One region of the Vibrio sp. 10N genome, then DNA from elsewhere that is predicted to be linked to it. Evidence: riboswitches for the same ligand, from Rfam matches in the RefSeq annotation. Region 1 holds a riboswitch; the other holds the start of a gene.
The links. A riboswitch is a leader RNA that binds a small molecule or an ion and turns the genes downstream of it on or off. The one in region 1 is predicted to bind lysine.
Positions count from the first base shown of each region.

Region 2: it holds a riboswitch for lysine, as region 1 does, so the genes downstream of both, AAA946_RS10510 (Na+/H+ antiporter NhaC family protein) here and lysC (lysine-sensitive aspartokinase 3) in region 1, are expected to answer to the same signal.

Region 1 covers NZ_BTPM01000001.1:3,101,803-3,105,597, reverse strand. Annotated here, with positions in the region: gene lysC (lysine-sensitive aspartokinase 3) at 1-1,029, opposite strand, end outside; lysine riboswitch at 1,131-1,305, opposite strand; gene AAA946_RS14435 (pyridoxal-phosphate-dependent aminotransferase family protein) at 1,521-2,639, shown strand; gene AAA946_RS14430 (IS110 family transposase) at 3,111-3,795, shown strand, end outside.
Region 2 covers NZ_BTPM01000001.1:2,269,170-2,272,964, reverse strand. Annotated here, with positions in the region: gene AAA946_RS10520 (inosine/guanosine kinase) at 1-938, shown strand, start outside; gene AAA946_RS10515 (H-NS family histone-like protein) at 990-1,397, opposite strand; lysine riboswitch at 1,962-2,145, shown strand; gene AAA946_RS10510 (Na+/H+ antiporter NhaC family protein) at 2,265-3,795, shown strand, end outside.

The DNA.
Region 1 (3,795 bases):
CACTAGGTCAACAGAGATCTTGTGCTTAGCAAGTACAGTAAATACGTTTGCTAAGAAACCATACGCCTGGAACATTCGAGGGTTACGTAGCGTGACCATAGTTTGGTTGTTACGTAGCGCTAATGCGCGGAACAGAGGTGCGCTCTCTACGGTTTGTCTTACCCAAGTGCCACCTTCTTGTGGTGCTTTAGATGAACCTACAAAAACTGGGATTTGATGACGCAGTGCAGGTAGTAGTGTTGAAGGGTGCAGGATCTTGGCACCGAAGTTAGCCATTTCAGACGCTTCACTAAAGCTGATCTCTGGGATTGGACGAGCATTTGGTGCAATACGTGGATCCGTGGTGTAGATACCTGGTACATCTGTCCAGATTTCAAGACCTGCAGCTTCTACGGCTTCAGCAATCAGTGCTGCGCTGTAATCACTACCGCCACGGCCTAGCGTGGTAGTCTCGCCATCTTCATCAGAGCCAATAAAGCCCTGTGTAACGACAACATGTTGCTTGCAAAGAGGAACCAGCTTCTCGCTAGCCGCTGCTTTGGTCGCTTCGATGTTTGGTTCTGCTTTACCGTAATCACTGTCAGTTTTAAGCGCTTCACGAATATCAAAACGCACTGCATCGACACCACGCTCTTGCATTAAGCGAGTAAGGATGTGCGTGGACATTCGCTCGCCACAGGCCACTAGGTGATCGGTAAGCTTTGGAGTAGCCGCAATGCAAGCTGCTTCTGAAAGTGTTGCTACCTTTTCAATCAAAGCATCAACACGTGCTTCAATAGAGCTGACGTCATTGAGCTTTGACATAATGTCGGTGTGGATATCGCGAAGCTTGCGAATCAGCTCAGCACGACGAGCTTCGTCTTTAACGCCGTTTGCAAGTTCAACCAAGATATTGGTCACGCCTGAACAAGCGCTGCTTACTACCAATTTGGTTTGCGGGTTATTTTCGACGATTTCGGCACAACGGCTCATGGCTTCGAAGTTGGCGACGCTTGTTCCGCCAAATTTAGCTACATTGAATGCGCTCACAGTGTTTCTCCAGGACTTCCAGTTTAAAGTTTAAGGTTGGTAACCCAACATCCGATGTTTGAAGAGAGAAATAGAGCAGAGGAATCTGAATAATTAGAATAGACCTCAGAAGCTCTTCACCAAATCTTGGTGACAGTTAAAGGGATTCAGCCCGTTTAACCGACAAACTAAATCCGACAATTTTAGTTCATCTCGGCACTGCTCCCCATGAGTGAATTGTATTGAAGTTGCGGCTTCACAAATCACTTGCCTGGGCAGTGCTCCTCTTCCGCTGTAGCATCGAGAACGTCAATGAAAACGATTGGCTACAGATAGTGTGTTTATTCAACGTTTTTGCGTGCCAAAAGTCAATGGATGTTTATGCATTTCACATGAAAAACTTGAGTGGTTGGATGTTGCAAAAATGTTGTTTTTTCGCCATTGTAGATGGCATTAACGTCCAACGTGATGTTTTTCCCAACAACTACAATAACCTAATAGGATAACTGCCCATGACCATTTCAAGCTTTGTGCCCCCTCACCGAACTCTAATGGGACCTGGCCCATCTGATATCTATCCGCAAGTATTGCAAGCATTGAGCCGCCCAACAATAGGTCACCTTGACCCACTTTTTATCGGGATGATGGATGAGCTCAAAGCGCTGCTGAAATACGCATTCCAAACAGAAAATGAATTTACAATTGCGGTCTCTGCCCCTGGTAGTGCCGGTATGGAAACTTGCTTTGTAAACCTAGTCGAGCCAGGTGATAAGGTTATCGTGTGCCGCAATGGTGTGTTTGGTGAGCGCATGCGTGAGAACGTGGTTCGCTGTGGCGGCGAGGCGATTGTGGTGGATGATGAGTGGGGTGCACCGGCTTCGGTCACTAAAGTCGAACAGGCGATAGCTGAACATCCTGATGCGAAGATCCTCGCATTTGTGCATGCTGAAACCTCTACCGGAGCGGTGAGTGATGCTAAAGCGCTAGGTGCGCTGGCTAAGCAGCACAACATGCTATCTATTGTGGATGCAGTGACCTCACTAGGTGGTGTTCCGTTATTGGTAGACGAGTGGCAGTTGGATGCCGTTTACTCTGGTAGCCAAAAGTGCCTCTCTTGTGTTCCTGGTTTGTCACCAGTCACCCTGTCTCCAGCAGCCATTGAAGTGATTAAGTCCCGACAAGCACCAGTTCAGAGTTGGTTCTTGGATCAGAGCCTAGTACTAGGTTATTGGAGCGGGGAGGGTAAGCGTAGTTATCACCACACTGCGCCAGTAAACAGCCTTTACGCGCTTCATGAGTCGTTGGTGCTTTTGAAAAACGAAGGGCTAGAGAATGCATGGCAGCGCCATAAAGACATGCATATGTTGCTACGTGAAGGGCTCGAAAACCTAGGTCTGAGTTTTGTTGTTGAAGAGCAAAGTCGTCTACCGCAACTTAATGCCGTCTATCTTCCAGAAGGCGTAGATGATGCCGCAGTAAGAGCGCAGCTGTTAGAAGAGTACAACCTTGAGATTGGTGCTGGCCTTGGTGCGCTCGCTGGAAAAGCATGGCGTATTGGTTTGATGGGCTACGGCGCGAGAAGAGAGAATGTCGCGCTTTGTCTGAAGGCGCTTGAGACGGTGTTGAAGTAGTCTTTACAACATTAGATAACAGACGTCATCCCCTTGAAAAAGGGGACCTCGTGCGGCAAGTGACTCACACAATTTGACCGCGGTACTAGCGGGTGAAGATCCTCACTTTCGTGAGGATGACGTCTATTTTGGTTATTAGTGTACGCTGCGCTCAATGCAGTACTTTCGCCATCTCCTTGAAAAAGGGGATCTCGTGTGGTGAGTGGCTCACACAATTTGACCGTGATATTCGTGGATGAAGATCCTCACTTTCGTGAGAATGACGTCTATTTGGGTTATTAGTATACGCTGCGCTCAAAGCAGTACTTTCGTAATCTCCTGAAAAAAGGGATCTCGTGTGGTGAGTGGCTCACACAATTTGACCGTGGTATTCGTGGATGAAGATCCTCACTTTCGCGATGTATGGACTCCCTCCCTCAAGAGGGAGCTAAAATTACTGGTGACCAAACCATAATCTTTAGGAGTCCATACATGAATAAGTCTACGATCATTGCGATTGATTTAGCAAAGAACTCATTTCAAGTTTGTAAGCTGATTGGCAATCATGTCGCCACCGAGAAGGCGTTCAGTAAAGCCAAACTAAAATCTTGGCTAGCTAAACAGCCGCCTTGTACTGTCGTCATGGAGTCCTGCGGCACTTCCCATTTTTGGGGGCGTTTTTGTCAGTCTTTAGGGCATGAAGTTATCTTAATCGCACCAAAGAATGTATCCCCATTCCGCTCGAATCAAAAAACAGACAAGAATGATGCAATGGCCATTGCTGTCGCAGCTAAACAGCCTAATGTCCACTTTATTGCGGTCAAATCTGTCAGGGCGCAGTCACTTCAATCCATCGACAAGATGAGACAGCACTTGGTCGATACAATCACTGCTACAAGCAACATGATTAGAGCACTTATTGCCGAGTTTGGGGTTGATATTCCACGCGGAACGTCCGCTTTTGGAAAGCAAGTTCCTTTCGTCTTAGAAGATGCAGAAAATGGCCTACCAGATATTGTCAGAGAGCAAATATCGACAATGTATTGGCTGTACCAAGACCTTACAGCAAGGAAAGAAAAGGTTGTAAAACAACTCAACAATGAGATTCAACAACAACCTGAATGTCGTGCTCTATCTGCTCTTGAGGGCGTAGGTAATGTCAACGCATTAGCCTTGT
Region 2 (3,795 bases), 830 kb from region 1:
GTAGCTATGGTTACCGCTATCTATGTAATACGTCGAGTCGAATGGATCTTAATTACCTTCAAGGGGTGGAAGGGGCTATTGGTCGTTGCTTTACCTTGATCACTGAAGATGGCGAACGTACTTTCGCAATTAGTGAAGGACAGATGAACCAACTTCGCGCAGAGAGTATTCCTGAAAAAATCTTCAAAAAAGCGTCGGCTTTGGTTTTAACCGCGTACTTAGTGCGCTGTAAAGATGGCGACCCAATGCCAGAAGCAACAATGCAAGCAATTGAGTACGCCAAAAAATATAATGTCCCAGTTGTATTAACGCTTGGTACACGCTTTGTTATTCAAGACGATCCTGAATATTGGCGCGACTTCTTGAAACAGCATGTTTCTGTTGTTGCAATGAATGAAGATGAAGCGGAAGCGCTCACCGGTGAAAAAGATCCATTGGCAGCTTCAGATAAAGCGCTTGATTGGGTTGATTTGGTGCTTTGCACTGCGGGCCCTGTCGGTTTGTACATGGCGGGTTATACAGAAGATGCATCTAAACGTGAAACGAGTTTACCTTTATTACCTGGCTGTATTGCTGAATTCAATCGTTTTGAATTTAGTCGACCAGCGGTAAAAGATGCCTGCGATAATCCTATTAAAGTTTATTCACATATTGCGCCTTATATGGGCGGCCCAGAAAAGATTAAGAATACTAATGGTGCGGGTGATGCTGCGTTGTCTGCGTTGCTACATGATATGGCAGCGAATAAATACCATAAAGAAAATGTGCCTAACTCAAGTAAACACCAACATACTTTCTTGACTTATTCGTCGTTCTCACAAGTGTGCAAGTACTCGAACCGAGCAAGCTATGAGGTATTGGTTCAGCATTCACCTCGTCTTTCTAGAGGTTTACCTGAAAGAGAAGATAGCCTTGAAGAGGCTTATTGGGAAAGATAAAAAAAGCGCCAGTTATTGGCGCTTTTTTATAAATGACTAAAGGAGTTTGAATTAGATTTCAAAGTCTTCTAGTGATTTACCTGCATCTAGTGCTGCTTGGATAACTGACGGTGTACGACCTTGGCCAGTCCAAGTTTTTTCTGCGCCTGTACCGTCAACGTACTTGTATTTTGCTGGGCGAGGAGCACGTTTAGTTTTTGCTTTGCCTTTAGACTCACCAGACAGTGCCGCAATAAGATCTTCAACGTCAATGCCGTCTTGAGCGATCATTTGTGCATATTCACTTAGCTTAGCTTCACGTGCTTGTTTTGCTGCACGTTCTTCTGCTTCAGCTTCTTGTCTTTCACCCACAACGGTAGTTAGCTTTTCTAGTGCTTCTTCCAATTGCTCAAGAGTAAGTTCACGAGCAAATGCACGCAGGCTACGAATATTAAGTAGAGTTTTAGTTAATTCAGACATGACATTCCCATGAGTTATTTATTTGGTTTCGATTAATAATAAACATCAAATTTAAAATTGACAATATTTTCGTAGTATTCAGACAATAAAAATAGAAATTCTTACAGAAACTTGATAATTGATGCTTAAACATGGGATTCAAAATCTGAAAGCAAGGAGAAGTAACGATAATATTGATTCAATTGTGAATCTTTCTTCATAATTGTCATTCTCCGTCTGGATTTTGTTGCATATTGTACTAGCAGCTTGGTTAATCAAGTTAACCTGCAGTGGAAGAAAGTAAATTGTCAAAGCAATAGATGGCTTATTAATAAGCACATACACATTAAAAGTTTATAAAACTATATGTCTTGCGTCGCATAAATCGTGAGTAGTGTGACTAAGTGCGCTAATTCCATTCTCCGTAGTCGTGTGGCGTTAGGATTTACAATCAACCAAAAAACTTTACAACGATGCAACATCATTCATGTTGCAATTGACGGTTTGATAAGTACAATGGCTCGCACCTAATGCAAGAGAAAGCACATTCTTTCATCATAGTCAGTCTGACTAGTGAATGATTTCTCTTGATGTAGAGGCGCGATAGTGATCAGTAACCATCGTTGGGGTGATACCAATGAACGATGATGAAAGGCGCTATCGCCGAAGTGAGAAAAGACCATCAATCTTGCTCGCTGGGGTTGTCTTCGAAAGGAACAACACTGCCATAGTCTATTATATTGTTAAACTATGGAGCGCTACTGTAGGGTTGGGTGAAGTGTTCACTTCCCTTTCGCTTAGTTCAACGTTTGCGTCTGGACTTCTCGTCTCTATGACGCATGTCTGCAGTAGATCTCTGACCATAATAAAAACTGGTTTTTGAAGATCATGAATTTAATCGATTTTGCTACATCACCATTGTCACTGCTACCGCCGATCGTAGCATTGAGTTTGGCTATTATTACCCGTCGCGTTTTACTATCGTTGGGTGTGGGTATCGTTTTGGGTGCCTTCTTACTTAATGACTATTCTGCAGTAAACGCTGCAGGCTACGTGTTCGACACCGTTTCGGGTGTGGTTATTGAAGATGGCGGCCTAAATACTTGGAACATGAGTATTGTTGGCTTCTTGTTGCTATTGGGGATGATGACTGCGTTGCTGACGCTGTCTGGCGGCACGAAAGCGTTTGCTGAATGGGCACAGGCTCGTGTGAAAAGTAAACGTGGTTCCAAACTACTGGCTGCTTTCCTTGGCGTATTTATTTTCGTTGACGACTACTTTAACAGCCTTGCTGTAGGTGCGATCTCTCGTCCTGTTACTGACCGTTTCTATGTATCGCGCGCTAAGCTAGCCTATATTCTTGACTCGACTGCCGCGCCAATGTGTGTGCTTATGCCAGCATCTAGCTGGGGTGCATACATCATGACTATCGTTAGCGGTATTTTGGTTGCTCACGGTATTACAGAATACTCCGCAATTGGTGCTTACGTTCGCCTAATTCCAATGAACTTCTATGCTGTGTTTGCGCTCTTGATGGTATTTGCCGTTGCCTGGTTCCAACTTGATGTGGGTCCAATGCGCAAGCATGAACTGAATGCGAAACAAGGTCTAGGTTTTGATAAAGATAAAGAGAACGACGCAAAAGAAGCGCATGAACTGAATGAAGAGCTGGATATTAAAGAAAGCGAGTTTGGTTCTGTTTCTGATCTAGTACTGCCTATCTTAGTTCTAATTGGCGCAATGATTGCTGCGATGATCTACACCGGCGGTCAAGCTCTGGCGGCGGATGAGATTGCGTTTAACCTACTTGGCGCATTTGAAAATACAGATGTCGGCACTTCGCTTATTTATGGCGGCTCTGCAGGTCTTCTAACAGCGGTATTTACTGTTTTGAAACAGAAGCTGTCTGTTGCTGATATCGCAACGACGATGTGGATTGGTGCAAAATCGATGTTTGGTGCCATTCTTATTCTATTCTTCGCTTGGTCTATCGGCTCGGTTATCGGTGACATGAAGACGGGCGCGTACCTTTCTTCAACGGTTCAAGGCAACATCAATGTACATTGGCTGCCAGTCATTCTGTTCTTATTGTCTGGCCTAATGGCGTTCTCTACAGGTACATCTTGGGGTACGTTTGGCATCATGCTCCCAATCGCAGGTGATATGGCGGGTGCAACAGATATTGCCATGATGCTACCTATGCTAGGTGCGGTGCTTGCAGGTTCTGTGTTCGGTGACCACTGCTCGCCAATCTCTGACACGACGATCTTGTCGTCTACAGGCGCACGTTGTAACCACATTGACCACGTCTCTACGCAGCTTCCGTATGCTCTATCAGTGGCGTTGGTTTCTTGTGTTGGCTTTATTACTCTAGGTATGACTACCTCAGTGGCGATTTCTTTTGCAGCGGCATCAGTGA